Armatimonas rosea: one gene and its partner. The protein of the gene in region 1 interacts with the protein of each later gene in a pairwise test. Links are inferred from orthologs where the notes say so. Each region holds a gene or a part of one and is shown in the gene's direction. Other genes may lie near its edges. The genes, in order: serC and selB.

Evidence for each region.
Region 2: the proteins of serC (region 1) and selB interact in binary tests that used the Escherichia coli proteins (3 or more experiments, as listed by UniProt). The link is inferred for Armatimonas rosea from one-to-one orthologs.

The regions. Positions count from the first base shown.
Region 1 is NZ_JACHGW010000005.1:210,250-216,739, reverse strand. Bases 1,454-4,452 are described here. They hold serC (3-phosphoserine/phosphohydroxythreonine transaminase), read left to right. Parts: upstream 1,454-2,411; coding sequence 2,412-3,494; downstream 3,495-4,452. Other genes in these bases: murJ (murein biosynthesis integral membrane protein MurJ), read right to left, coding at 3,463-4,452; HNQ39_RS24505 (polysaccharide deacetylase family protein), read left to right, coding at 1,454-2,415. Outside these bases: HNQ39_RS24510 (hypothetical protein), read right to left, coding at 1-489; more of HNQ39_RS24505, read left to right, coding at 607-1,453; more of murJ, read right to left, coding at 4,453-5,178; HNQ39_RS24490 (hypothetical protein), read right to left, coding at 5,599-5,907; HNQ39_RS24485 (DUF7873 family protein), read right to left, coding at 5,911-6,490. UniProt on the Escherichia coli protein: Catalyzes the reversible conversion of 3-phosphohydroxypyruvate to phosphoserine and of 3-hydroxy-2-oxo-4-phosphonooxybutanoate to phosphohydroxythreonine. Is involved in both pyridoxine and serine biosynthesis.
Region 2 is NZ_JACHGW010000003.1:528,254-534,733, reverse strand. Bases 1,106-4,094 are described here. They hold selB (selenocysteine-specific translation elongation factor), read left to right. Parts: upstream 1,106-1,645; coding sequence 1,646-3,544; downstream 3,545-4,094. Other genes in these bases: HNQ39_RS17425 (hypothetical protein), read left to right, coding at 3,968-4,094; HNQ39_RS17430 (hypothetical protein), read left to right, coding at 3,547-3,981; HNQ39_RS17440 (zinc-binding dehydrogenase), read left to right, coding at 1,106-1,577. Outside these bases: HNQ39_RS17445 (MFS transporter), read right to left, coding at 1-398; more of HNQ39_RS17440, read left to right, coding at 456-1,105; more of HNQ39_RS17425, read left to right, coding at 4,095-6,480. UniProt on the Escherichia coli protein: Translation factor necessary for the incorporation of selenocysteine into proteins. It probably replaces EF-Tu for the insertion of selenocysteine directed by the UGA codon. SelB binds GTP and GDP.

The DNA.
Region 1 (6,490 bases):
GTAGCGCCCCTCGACATAGAAGCGGTTTCCCATGGAGACACCCCCAAAGACACTCCCGCCGGCACCCGTCCGAATCCCGCTGGGGATGCTGTCGAGGATGTAGTTGGAGCGGAAGTTGGTCACCAGGAGGTTGACCGATGCCCCAAAGTAGGGTCGGGTCTTTTTCTCCTCGGAGGTCCCTCGGCGGTAGACAAGCCCGATGGGTGCCAGGAGCGCCTCGGCCTCTTTGGCACGGGAGGAGATTAGGTTGACATCGAAGTTGAGCTCGCCCTTGGAGGTCGGCGCTGCCACATCGCCGAGTCCTAGGCCTAGGTTGGTCCACGAGCCCCCAAAGCGGTCACGCACCACGCGCGAGGCGGGTGTGAAGAAGCCTAGCTGTGGCCCAAAGAGAAAGCGGCTGGACTTGCCCGACTCCTCCGCATGGGCTGGTAGAGCAACGAGTGATGCGAGTCCGATGGCCGCTACCAGGAAGAATTTATTGAGATGCATCGTTCCTTTTCCTTTTGGTTCGCGTACGGAGACGCGTCCCCGCGCAAGAGTGCGCCTTATCTATCATTGGCAAGAAACGCTCCAAACTAAAGCGGATGGTATAATTCTCTCCGAACCATGGCAAGAGAGAAATCCCCCCTTGCCGCCCCGGATTGCGTCGTCGCAGCGCTTGGCGTGGCGGCGTTTTTTTGCGCGTCGGCACAGGCACAAGATACCAATGGAAGCTACAGCGATGCCCTCAGCGAGGCAGTCGGTCGGCTTGAGTCGGGAGAGCACCCGCTGGCCCGTGCCGCACTCGCACGGGCGCTGGCAGTCGATCGCAACGAGATCTGCGGGCTCCTGGCAGTCGCGGCCCTTGCGCTCCACACCGGGGATGCCCGCCGCGCCGAGTCCGCCCTTCGGCAAGCACGCGAGCAGGAACCCGAGAACCCGCTGACCGCGCTAGGGCTGGCCCAGGCCCGCCTGCTCCTCAACGACCGGCAGGGTGCAGCGGGCTTCGCCAGCAGCGACCCCAACCTGGCGCTGTACGTTCGGCTTCTCGCGGGGGACAAGCAGGTGGCCACCGAGCTGGGCAGCGTCACCGAGAAAGAGCCCGACCCCCTGCGCCTCCAGCTCGCGGGCATGTCCGCACTCCGAGCCGGCGACGATCCCCGAGGCGTCGCGCTCCTCACGGCGCTGCTCGCGCGCCCGGAGTGGCGTGCATGTGAAGAATCCCGCGCCCTGACCCTGCCCTTTGTCGAGCGACGCATGGCAGAGGGCGGTGCCGCCGCAGTCGAGCCCCTCTCTCTCCCGGAGGCCCCGGCCAACACCCCCACCCTGCGCGGACAGGCGACCCTGACCGCAGGGACGGTCCCCCCTGGGACGGCCCTTGTCACCTACCGCGTGCCAGGCAACTACTCCGCGACTGTCAATAGCGCCCCCTATGTCACGAGCTGGAACACCACCCGGCTCGCCAACGGCCTCTATACCCTGATTGTCACTGCCTGCAACAGCCAGGGCGAGCCACTCAACGAGACCCGCCGGCTCGTCCGAATCGCCAATGGAAACCCGAGCCCGGCCCATGAAGCCAGGGTCAGCCCGGAGCTCCGTGCCGCGCTGGAGCCGCGCCTGCGTGCCCTCCTGACGCCACAGCCCAGCCGGAAAGCCGCGCACTACGCCCTCGCCGAGGCCGCAGTCCGGCAGAAAGATAGCGCCGCCGCGCTCGCCCATATCGAGTCGGTCGTGGCGATCGACCCGCAGTTTCGCTCCGCCTACGCGTCGCTCAAAGAGTACAACAAGAAGTATGTCGGGATCGGCAATGGCTACTGGCGCGGCCAGACCCCCGAGAAGCTGATCGCGCTCACCCTCGACGATGGCCCGAACCCTTTAAAGTACCGGACACCGGCCATGCTGGACATGCTCCGCAACCTCAATGTCAAGGTGACTTTCTTTGTGGTGGGCGCACGAGCAGAGGCCAACCCGGACCTGATCCGCCGCATGGACGACGAGGGCCATGAGATCGCCAACCATAGCTACACCCACCCAAACCTGACCTACCTCACCCCGGATGCGGTGCGCAAGGAGCTCTGCCGAACCAGTGTTGTCGTGCGGGATATCACCGGCAAGCGCCCGCGGTTCTACCGCCCCCCCGGCGGCAACTTCAATGGCGCGATCGCCGATGCGGCGTCGGCGCTGGGCATGCACGGAGCCTACTGGACAGTCGATGGCTTTAAGTTCGAGTACGCCCCGTTCCGCCCGGAAGACCTGACCGACTTTGTCCTGAAGAAAGTCAAGCCAGGAACCATCCTCCTCCTGCACAACGCCCCGGACAATACCATCCTTGCCCTCCCGGAGATCGTCAAGAGCCTGCGCGCCCAGGGCTACGAGTTTGTCACCATGACCGAGCTGGTCCACCGCAGCAAGGCGGCCACTCCCACAAAGCTATGAATCGAATCTACAACTTCTCTGCCGGTCCCGGCATCCTTCCCGTCTCTGTTTTAGAAGAAGCCAGCCAGGCCGTCCTTGAGTTCCAGGGCTCGGGCATGTCCATCCTCGAGCTCTCCCACCGCGGCAAGTGGTACGACCCCGTCCACGCCGAGGCACAGGAGCTGCTCCTCTCCACCCTCGGGCTCTCGGCGAGCGAGTACACGGTCGCGCTGATGGGCGGCGGGGCGAGCACGCAGTTTGCGCTCCTGCCGATGAACTTCCTGGGCGATGGCGAGACCGCGGACTATGTCGATGCGGGTGAGTGGGGTGCCAAGGCAATCGCCGAGGCAAGGCGCGTCGGGCGTGTCCATATCGCGGGCTCGTCGAAGGCGACCAACTACGACCGCCTGCCCGAGATCATCCCCTCCGGCGAGGCGAGCTACCTCCACCTGACCACCAACAACACGATCGAGGGAACCCAGGTCTTCACGCTCCCCGAGACCCAGGGCGCTCCCCTCTTCGCCGATGCCAGCTCCGATATCTTTGGGGTGGACCGCGACTACAGCCAGCTCGACCTGATCTACGCCGGGGCACAGAAGAACGCCGGCCCTGCGGGTGTCACCTTTGTGATCCTCCGCAAGTCGCTTCTGGCGGTCGCGCAGAAGAACCTCCCCCCGATGTTCTCCTACCAGGTCCAGTGCGACAAGCAGTCGCTCTACAACACGCCGCCGGTCTTCCCGATCTATGTCCTGGGCCTGACCCTCAAGTGGATCGCCGCGGAGGGTGGGGTCAAGGCGGTCGCGGCGCGCAACCAGCAGAAAGCAGCGCTGATCTACGATGCCCTGGATGCCGCGCCGAGTGTCTTTACACCCTGTGTCGCGGTCAAGGAGCACCGCTCGTGGATGAACCTCACCTTTAAGCTCGCCACCCCGGAGCTAGAGAAGGCCTTCCTCACCGAGGCACAGGCACTGGGCATGGACGGTCTCCCGGGCCACCGCAATGTGGGCGGCCTCCGCGCCAGTATCTACAACGCCTTCCCCGTCGAGGGCTGCCAGGCGCTCGCCGCGCTTATTCAGGACTTTGCGGCACGGAAGGGCTAGCCGCAGAGTCCTTGGGCTTTTTCTTGAACATGTCCCGGATGCTCCAGAGCTCCGGGACCCGCAGTAGCGCACAGACAATCCCATAGACTGCCAGCGACGCGGCGCTCGCCAGCACCGAGACCGCGATCCCCTGGAAGCGGGCACTGCCCTGGTGCTCCACGGTCGGCAGGTGCCAGAAGAGGCGCAGAAACAAAAACGCCGTGCCACTGGCGGCCAGCGCGGCCAGCGTGATCTTCAGCGCCGCGACCACCAGCCCGCGCAGGTTCAGCCCCCCCACGTGCTTCTGGAGGGTTCGGAAGAAGATCAGCATGTTCACCGTCCCCGCCAGCGAGAGCGCCAGCGCGAGGCCGTAGTTGGCCAGCCCCGGAACGCGGGGAAGAAAGGCACAGAGCCCGGTGAAGAAGAACACCATGCAGGTCGTGATCACCACGGGGGTCTTGCTGTTCTGCATGGCGTAGAACCCACGCGCCAGCACGGCCTGCGCGCTCCAGGCAAAGGTCCCCAGCGAGTAGAGCCGTAGCGCCATCGCCGAAGCGAGCAAGTTTGCGACCGTAAACGCCCCGCTGGCATCCTGGGTGAACTTTCCCTTGAAGTAGATCGCGGCGATAATCGGCTCGGCCAGGGTCGCCATCAGCAGCGAGGCGGGCATTGTCAGGAAGAGAATCCGCCGGATGCCGTAGTGGATCTCCTTGCGAAACTCCTTCCAGTTCTTCTCCGCCGCGAGCCCAGAGATGGTGGGGAAGATCACGATCGCCGATGCCTGCGCGAAGATCCCAATCGGGGCCTGGGTGAGGTTGTAGGCATTACGAAGCGCTGAGAGCGAGCCCTCCCCGGAGGCAAACGAGCCGGTGATCCAGAAACCGAGCTGCGAGAGCGAGAGCCCCAAGAGCGCGGGAAGCATGAGCTTGCCCACCTTGCGCACCCCCGGATGCCCGACCTCAAAGCTTAGCCAGAACTTCCCCCCCGTGCGCTTGAGCTCCCAGATCGGAAGGAAAAAATTCCCCGCCACGGCTCCAAAGAGCGCACCCCAGCACATCGCCGTGATGCTCCGCTGGTTCTCGGGGACAAAGAGCTGGGTGAGCCCGCCAACAATGATCAGCCCATTGTAGGCGATAGGGCCAATCGCGGGGATAAGAAACCGGTGGCGCGCATTGAGGGTGCCCATCATGAGCCCCCCGACAAAGAAGCACCACTGCGCCGGCAAGAGAATCCGCGAGAGCCGCGCCACTTGCTCCCAGGCATCGCGCTGCTCCTGCGGGGCATCATCGGGGTGTAGCAAGACCCGCCAGCCGTCCCAGAAGCTCACGGTGACTTGCTTTTGCAGCCCAAGCCCGGGGTTCATGAAGCGCCCCAGGGGAGCCGCGGCCAGCTCCATGATCAGCACGAGGACCAGAGCGATACAGGCCACGACACTCATCACGGTGCCAAAGACCTTCCAGGCATCGCGCTGCTTGCCCGCGTTCCAGTACTCGGTGAAGACCGGAACAAAGACCGTGGCGAGCGCGCCCCCGGCGACCAGGTACTGCAGAATATCGGGGATTCGGAAGGCGGCGGTGTAGATATCAGTGACGTGGTTCTGGCCAAAAACCTGGTTGATCACCATGTCTCTCACGACGCCAAGGACGCGGGAGAGGAGGACGAAGGCCATTACAAGCAGGGTATTCTTGCCCGCCGAACGTGTCATATAAGCCTTATCCTACCACAAACGAGAGAGGCCGAGAGCATGACCAGCTCCCGGCCTCGGGGTATCGTGCACTTAGCACGCCGTCACGTTTAAGAGTCGCACTCACTCGTTATAACATCTGGTTTTTCCGATAAACTACCGGCCCTCACGATGGGCCAGAGAGGAATCGAACCTCTTTCAGGCGTTCTCGGCGCGACTCGCTCGACCCGGCGATCCACGAAGAAATGCTTAGTCTAGAGCAAGAGTCTAAGTCTGTTTTGGGAAACTCTGCCGCCTCTACCAAGTTGGGCTACCCCTGCAAGGATCAGATGCAGGGGGCAGGACTCGAACCTGCACGTAGGACACAGCTCCCCGTCACGCTACTGCTAAAGCTAAGTCTGGATTGCTCCAAGCACAGTATAGCCGATACTTTGTACTCCGCTAAAGAGACTTCGCGTTCTCCAGGGAGGTGTCTTCAGGGCGGATATAGCGGACATCTTCTTCCGTCAGAGGATTGATCCAAGCACGCATCGAGAGCTCGGGCGAGAAGTGCTCGGGGGACTCTTGATAAACCTCAACTGCCCTCCAGAAATCAGGATTGGCAATACCCAATGAGAGGGTATTTGCCGTCTGGATCGTGGTGGAATTGTCTTCTAGGTACTGTCCCCAAGAACGTCCACAGTGGCAGGTGCGACGTTCAGGGAACAGGCGGACAATGTCGTGGCAGTAACCACAAAAGAGAAGTTTCATAGCCTATCCAAACAGATACTGAAAGACTTTTGCGCCCAGCTTTTGGTCGGTGACCTCCAGGCTATTTGCTTCCTCGCGGGCAAACTTCACGGCCTGCTGGAGCCGCTCGACACGCTCCGTCAGCTCGTGGATACGCTTGGCCGGCAGAGCGCCCGAGAACTTGACCGTGCGCCAGTAGCCAATCGCGACGTCTTCGTAGTAGACCTCGACCTGAGCCGGGTGGTGCTCGGTGGCCTCCGCCTTGACATGGTTGCGGGGAATCTTGCGGGTCTTGACGGTCTGTACGGGCTCGGTGGCGTAGCAGTTGGCCGATGCATCGAACTCCCAGCTCTCGGAGGCATCCAAGGTAGGGAGCTTCTTAATAAACGTATGGAGGTCCACGAGCTGCTTTTCCAGAAAGAGTAAGTAGGTCGCGGGGACATCCTTCAGAAGAACCGTGCCCTCGACCAGAACATCGGCCTTAGCCTGGCAGTTGGCCCACTCCTTGGTCGCGGTGACATCGAAGAGCCGGGTCAGCTCCTCGGTGACTTCCTTGATCACTTCCTCGGTGCGGAGCTGAACCCGCGTGGACTCGGGCGGGAGC
Region 2 (6,480 bases), on another replicon or contig:
ATATTGAAGCCCATCGAGAGCGAGTGCCCACAGAAGCCCAGAAAGGTCGCGATCACGAGCCAGTCCGGGTGGGTCTTCCCCCAGAGCGGAGAGAGGAAGGCAAGGGGCAGCAAGAAGAGCCGCTCGATAAACGCAACCCAGAACAGCCAGAGGCGCACGGTCTTGCGGCGCTGGAGCGTGCCGACAATCAGCAGGCCCGGCGCGAGGACGAGCAGCGATGAGAGCCCGTTGAGCGCGCCCAGCACGGCCGGCGACGCGCCGCAGTGCGCCAGGAACACAGGCAGGATGGTCTGGGTGGAGAAGAAGGCGATCCCCAGCGGAAACCCCACGGCATCGGCGAGGCAGATGGCAAAGTTGATTTGTTTATCGCGGCGGGTCATGGGCGTCTTGGGGCGCACTGCGGAGGATTCCCGGCACGGTGCCCCGAATAGTAGCACGAATTGGAGGCTGAAACAATGGCATTTTTAGGAAAAGCGGCAGTCCTGACCGAGGCGGGCAAGGATGTCGAGCTGATTGATATCTCGGTGGCGGCACCGGCACCCGACGACGCCGTGATCGAGGTGGTGGCGAGCGGTGTCTGTCACACGGACCTGACCATCAAGATGCAGCAGGGCGCGGGAATGAAGTTCCCGATCATCTTAGGACACGAGGGCGCGGGGATTGTGAAGGCGGTGGGGAGCAATGTCACCCACCTGAAGCCCGGTGATCCGGTCGTGATCGCCTACCGTGCGCCCTGTGGCAACTGCCCGGCGTGCCGTCGCGGCGACCCCCGTCACTGCTACATGGCCCTGCGCCCGACCACGCCCATCACGCGCACATCGGATGGGGCTGCGTGCTCGCAGGTCCTGCGCTGTGGGACGTTCTCGACCACGACGGTTGTCAATGCGAAGGCTGCGATCAAGATGCCCGAGGCCATGCCCCTCGATAAGGCCTGTCTGCTTGCCTGCGGCGTGATTACCGGGGTCGGGGCGACCATGAACACGACCACGGTCTGGCCCGGCGCGAGTGTCGCGGTGGTGGGCTGTGGCGGTGTCGGGCTCTCGGTGATCCAGGGCGCGAAGATTCAGGGTGCGAAGACCATTATCGGCGTCGATGTGAACCCCACCAAGCTAGAGTGGGCCAAGAACTTTGGCGCGACCCACGTGGTCAATGCCCGCGACGGTGACCCCGTCGCCGCGGTGCGCAATCTCGTGACCGACGACTGGCCTGGCTACGAGGGCGGCGTGGACTTTGCCTTCGAGGCGACCGGTCTGATGCCCTGTATCGAGCAAGCGGTGCGCATGGTGAACTACAACGGGACGGCAGTCAACATTGGCTTCCCCGGTAAAGACGCTGAAGTGACCCTGAACGTGGGCAATATCGACACGGGGGTCTACTGGAACAAGGTGAACCTGCGTGTGTGCCACTGCGGCGACGCTCTCCCGAGCCACGACTTCCCGCTCCTGGCCCAGCTCTACCTGGAGGGTCGCCTGAACCTGGATGCGATGGTCACGGGCTATGTCAAGCTCGACGAGGTGGAGCATGCGTTCCACACGATGGAGACGGGCAACGTGATTCGGAGCGTGATTCGGCTCTGAACCCATCCCCTGGCCCCTTCCCTACCGCAGGGAAGGGGTTGGGGATGGGTTCGGATACAATACCCCCGATGCGCCATCTCATCATCGGAACCGCCGGGCACGTAGACCACGGCAAGACAACCCTCATCCGTGCCCTCACCGGCACCAACACCGACCGGCTCGCGGAGGAGCAGGCGCGGGGCATGACCATCGACCTGGGCTTTGCCTTCCTCTCCCTCCCCGGCGAGCTTGAGGCCGGCATTGTCGATGTCCCCGGCCACGAGCGCTTTGTCAAGAACATGCTCGCCGGCGCGGGCGGGGTCGATGTGGCTCTGCTCGTGATCGCCGCCGACGAAGGCCCGATGCCGCAGACCCGCGAGCACCTGGATATTCTTACCGTCCTCGGAGTGACCGTCGCCGTGGTCGCCCTGACCAAGACCGACCTCGCCGACCCCGATATCCAAGAGCTCGCCGAGCTAGAGACCCGCGAGTTGCTCGCCAAGACGCCGCTCAAAGACGCCGTGATTGTCCCCGTGAGCGCCCAGACGGGCGCGGGGCTCGACGCGCTCAAGCAAGCGCTGGCAGAGGCGGCAGCTAAGGCCCCCCAGCGCGATGCAAGTGCGCCCGTGCGCCTACCCGTGGACCGGGTCTTCTCCCTGCCCGGAGTCGGCACCGTGGTCACGGGCACCCTGGTCTCGGGGACGCTCCACGCCGGCGATGCTGTGGCGCTGGAGCCGCAGGGGCAGGTGAGCAAGGCGCGCACCCTCCAGAGCCATAGCCAGAAGATCGAGACCGCCGAGCCGGGGATGCGGGTCGCGGTAAACCTGCCGGGGATCGAGGTCGGGGAGCTGGAGCGCGGGGCCGTGCTCTGTGCACCTGGGAGCCTCGCCGCGTCCACGCTCCTTGATGCCCGCCTCTCGGTCTTGCCGTCGGCCACCAAGCCCCTGCGCCACCGGGAGCGCGTTCGTCTACACCTGGGCACGGGGGAGATTCTGGCGCGGCTCGTGCTGCTCGAAGGGGTGGAGCTCTTGCCCGGAAGCGACGATATTCCCGTCCAGCTTCTCTGTGAGAGCCCGGCGGCACCGGCGCGTGGGGAGCGCTTTGTGGTGCGCACCTACTCCCCGGCGCGCGCGGTCGGCGGTGGGACCATAGTCGATCCGACGCCCAGCCGCAAGTACCGGCGCGGCGATGCGGCGGCCCTCGCGCTCTTTGAGGCACGCGGCACGGGTGCGCCCGACGAGGCGGTCTATGCCCAGCTCAGCTCCAAGCACGCCGAGTTCACCGCCAAGGAGCTCAGCGCCGCTGTCGGCTTCCCCGCCGACGACGCCCTCGAAGCGCTCGCCGATGCGGGCCGGGCGATCGTGATCGGGGGGACGCACTACCTCAGCGACGAAGCCGGGCGGCGCTTGCGCGAGACGGCCAAGAAGACGCTAGAGCAGTTCCACCGCCAGAACCCCTACAAGCGCGCCATGCCCCGCGAGAACCTCCGCATCCCGCTCAGCAAGGCCGCCACCGTGAAAGATTTCCAGGCGCTGGTCGCCTACCTCAGCAACGAAGGCGTCCTCCTCACGGTCGGTACCAAGGGGGTTCACCTCCCCGAGCACGAGGTGGTCCTCCCCGAGAACTGGAAGCAGCCCGCGGCGCACATCCTCTCGGTCTTTCAGGCCGCCCAGTACGCCCCCCCCTTCCCCGGCGACTTCGCCGCCACCTACCCGCGCGATGTCCATGTCCCGACCATCCTTGCGATCCTCTGTGAGCGCGACGAGCTGGTCAAGATCGCCGACAACCTCTACCTCAGTGCGGAGGCAATCGCGGAGGCCAAGCAAGCCATCCGCAAGCTCGCCAGCACGCCCGAGGGCATCACGGTCGGGGGCCTGCGCGATGCCATTGGCAGCTCCCGAAAGATCGTCCTCCCGCTGCTCGAATACCTCGACGGCGTCCGCTTCACCCACCGTGTCGGCGACACCCGCACCCTCGCGGAGCCGTAGCCATGATCCGCTCCTGCTTGTGGATTATCGGGGTGCTTGTCGCTCTTGGGCTCCTCGGTGCCTTTTTGTTTGCAAAGGCCATGGAGCTGAGCGTCACCTACATCGTCTGGCAGACCAAGACATCGCCCGATGGCAAGTTCAAGGCGGTCGCCCACTACGCCGATGGGGGAGCCACATCGAGGTTCTTCACGGACGTTAGCATTGTCCCTGCGGGCTTTGACACGCCCGAAAAAACAGAGCGTGCGCTCGACTATCCTAACACTGTCTTCTACAGCGAGCTCCCCGGTGACAAGATTACGCTTGTCTGGACGCAACCACGGACGCTTCTGATCCGTTATCCTAAGGGAAAGCCGATCCCCCACTTTACGCCGTCGGTTCAGGTAGACGGCCAGACGTTCCAGATCGAGAAGAAAGAAGCTGCCGATGAAACGCCGTGAGCTCCTCCTTGGAACCCTTGGGTTCGCTTTGCCCCTTGCCAGCGACGCGGAAGCCCAGACGCAGCCACCAAGACCCAGCCCCGAGGAACTTGCCCAGAGGAAGGCCGATGTTGCCCTGCTGAACCGCCCGCTCCGCACGGCTCTTCAGACCCTCCCCGAGGCGCAGCTCCCCCAGAACGGGCTCTGGCTGATTGTCAACGATGATGCGCCGCCCGCCCAAATCACGCGTCTCCAGCAAGAGCAGTGGCGCTCCCAAAACGTGGACTACGCGAAGCTCCGGGCGGCGATGGACCTCACTAGCTTAGAGGGCATCACCAAGAGCTACGGGCGCGTGCGGCGGCGCTTTGGGAGAATTATCGCGCTGGTTCCCGAGACCATGACCGTGCTTCATGCCGACCCGAAGCTTGGGGACAGCGTGCCCCTCGGCGAGCTGGTGAGCGAAGACCCTCTCGGTGCCCTCATGGCGACTCTCAGCGACTCACAGTTCGATGCCCTGCTCGCCAAGGGCCTGACGTTTGGCCAGCTCACGCCCGACCAGGCGAGCCTGCTTACCAAAGCCCTCCCGAACCCCCTGCGTGCCGCGCCAAGCGATATCAAACCCGGTGTCTTGGACTATCGGATCTTTCAGCAAGGCTTTCCCGCCGACCAGCGCAAAGCGCTCCAGGAGCGTGCAGAAACACAGACCCTGCTCTACCAGTCCAAGCTAAAAACCTTCAGCGAGCGCGAGATTCGTAGCGGCCTACGTCTGCGCCTCTACCAGAGTCCTTCGTTCTCGTTTGATGTTCCAGGCAAGGACGGCTATGGTTTCGGACTTAATCTTGAGAGTGGCGAGTGGCAGGGCGAGAAGTGGGCGCTGCAGAACGGTGGGCAGAAGGACTACGGAAAACAGCAAGAGGGTCTGCAAAGTATCGAGCGGTACTTGAAGTCTGAGAGTCCCAACCAGCTCAAGCCCTCGGAGCTTTCGTGGGAGCTGCCTGCCCTCATGCGAGCCATCTCTCTGGGAAGCGTCAAGACGGTTGGGGACATCGTGAAGCAAGCCGCCGCGATCTCGCGACTGGAGCTCTTCTGTGACCCGCGCTTTGCCGCCCAGAGCGTGCTCCTGCTGGGCGAGGCGAGCCTGGAAGTGCCGCTCAGTGAGCTTCTCAAGGCACTGACCCTCTCGCTCTGCGGCACCTGGCGACGGCTTGGACCGGGCTTTATGCTCACCCACCACACGCAAGGCAGGGCGCAGATTCATGCGGTTCAGTCGCAGATCGTCAAGCGCTGGCGGGAGCGTGCCAAGGGTATTGGTAAGTCCAACGCAACACGCCTTCTGAAGCGGGACTGGCTCAAGACCGTCGGTGCGCCACCCGGCGATCCTCATGCACTTCCAGACGAGCTTCGGGGGCGCACTCGGGTTCCGCTCTCGGAGCTCCCTAAGGCACTGCAAGCCAAGGTGCGCGCTGCACTAGAGCGCGATTCCCAGCCCCCCCAGGATCCAGAAAGCGACAGTGACCATTATATTTCGGTGGGGAAAGTGCTCTCCGCGCTCAATGATGCCACACCAATGAGCATTGATCCACGCTTTCAGCTCACCATTGAGCTCCCAGAAACCGGCCCGATGGCACTAGGGCAAACACGCTATCCCGATTCTGCTCGCGAGCTCAACAGCGCTCCGAACGCACCGATTCCTGCCGTGGAGCCGATTCCAATCCCTGAGAGCCTACGGGGTGTTTTAGCCGCTGCCGCAACCCCTGAGGCCGCGAAAGCCCTGGTAGAGCGCGTGGCGGCGCTGGGCTTCAATACGCTCTTTTTAGCAGCAGACGCGCACGGAGCCCCCTACTTTCAACGTGGCGAGCACACCGCGCCTCTCGCGGCGGCACTTGCGGCAGGCAAAGCGAGAGGCGTCGCGGTGTGGGCGACCGTGGATGTGTTTTGCTGGCGACGCGATAGGCTCAGCCCCGCTCCAAAGCCCCTCCCCGAGGACATTCGTGAGGACCGAGGGCTCTTTGGTGAGACCAATAGCGAGGGCGTTGCCGCGGAGTTAAGCCGTCGGGCTTCGGATATCCCTGAGGTTCGCGAGTTCTTCAAACGGCGCTTTGGCAGCGATGCATATGTCAGCCCGTTTGATCCTGGGGTGGGAAAAGCACTCACAGCGCTCACCACAGAGCTTGCCAAGCTGCCGGGGCTGGCGGGGATTCTCTTTCAGCGGGCAGGAGTCCCTGGCTATCTGGACATGGACTACTACCCGGGGATAGACGACCTAGAGTTTGGCTTCCTCCCCGAGGTGCGGCTCGCACGGGCTCGCGCAGGAAAGCCCGACCCGATTGACGAGGTGCTGATCGGTCATAGCGGCATCTATTACTCCGTCGGGCAGAATACGACGTCTTTGCCTCTCACCGTTTTTGGGTTTGACACGCCCCACGCGAGCGAGGAAAAAGACTGGCAAGCCTTCCGCGTTAAGACTGCCAAAGCCGTTCTCAGCGACATCTTCCAAGCGGCCCGTCGCGCCGCGCCCGA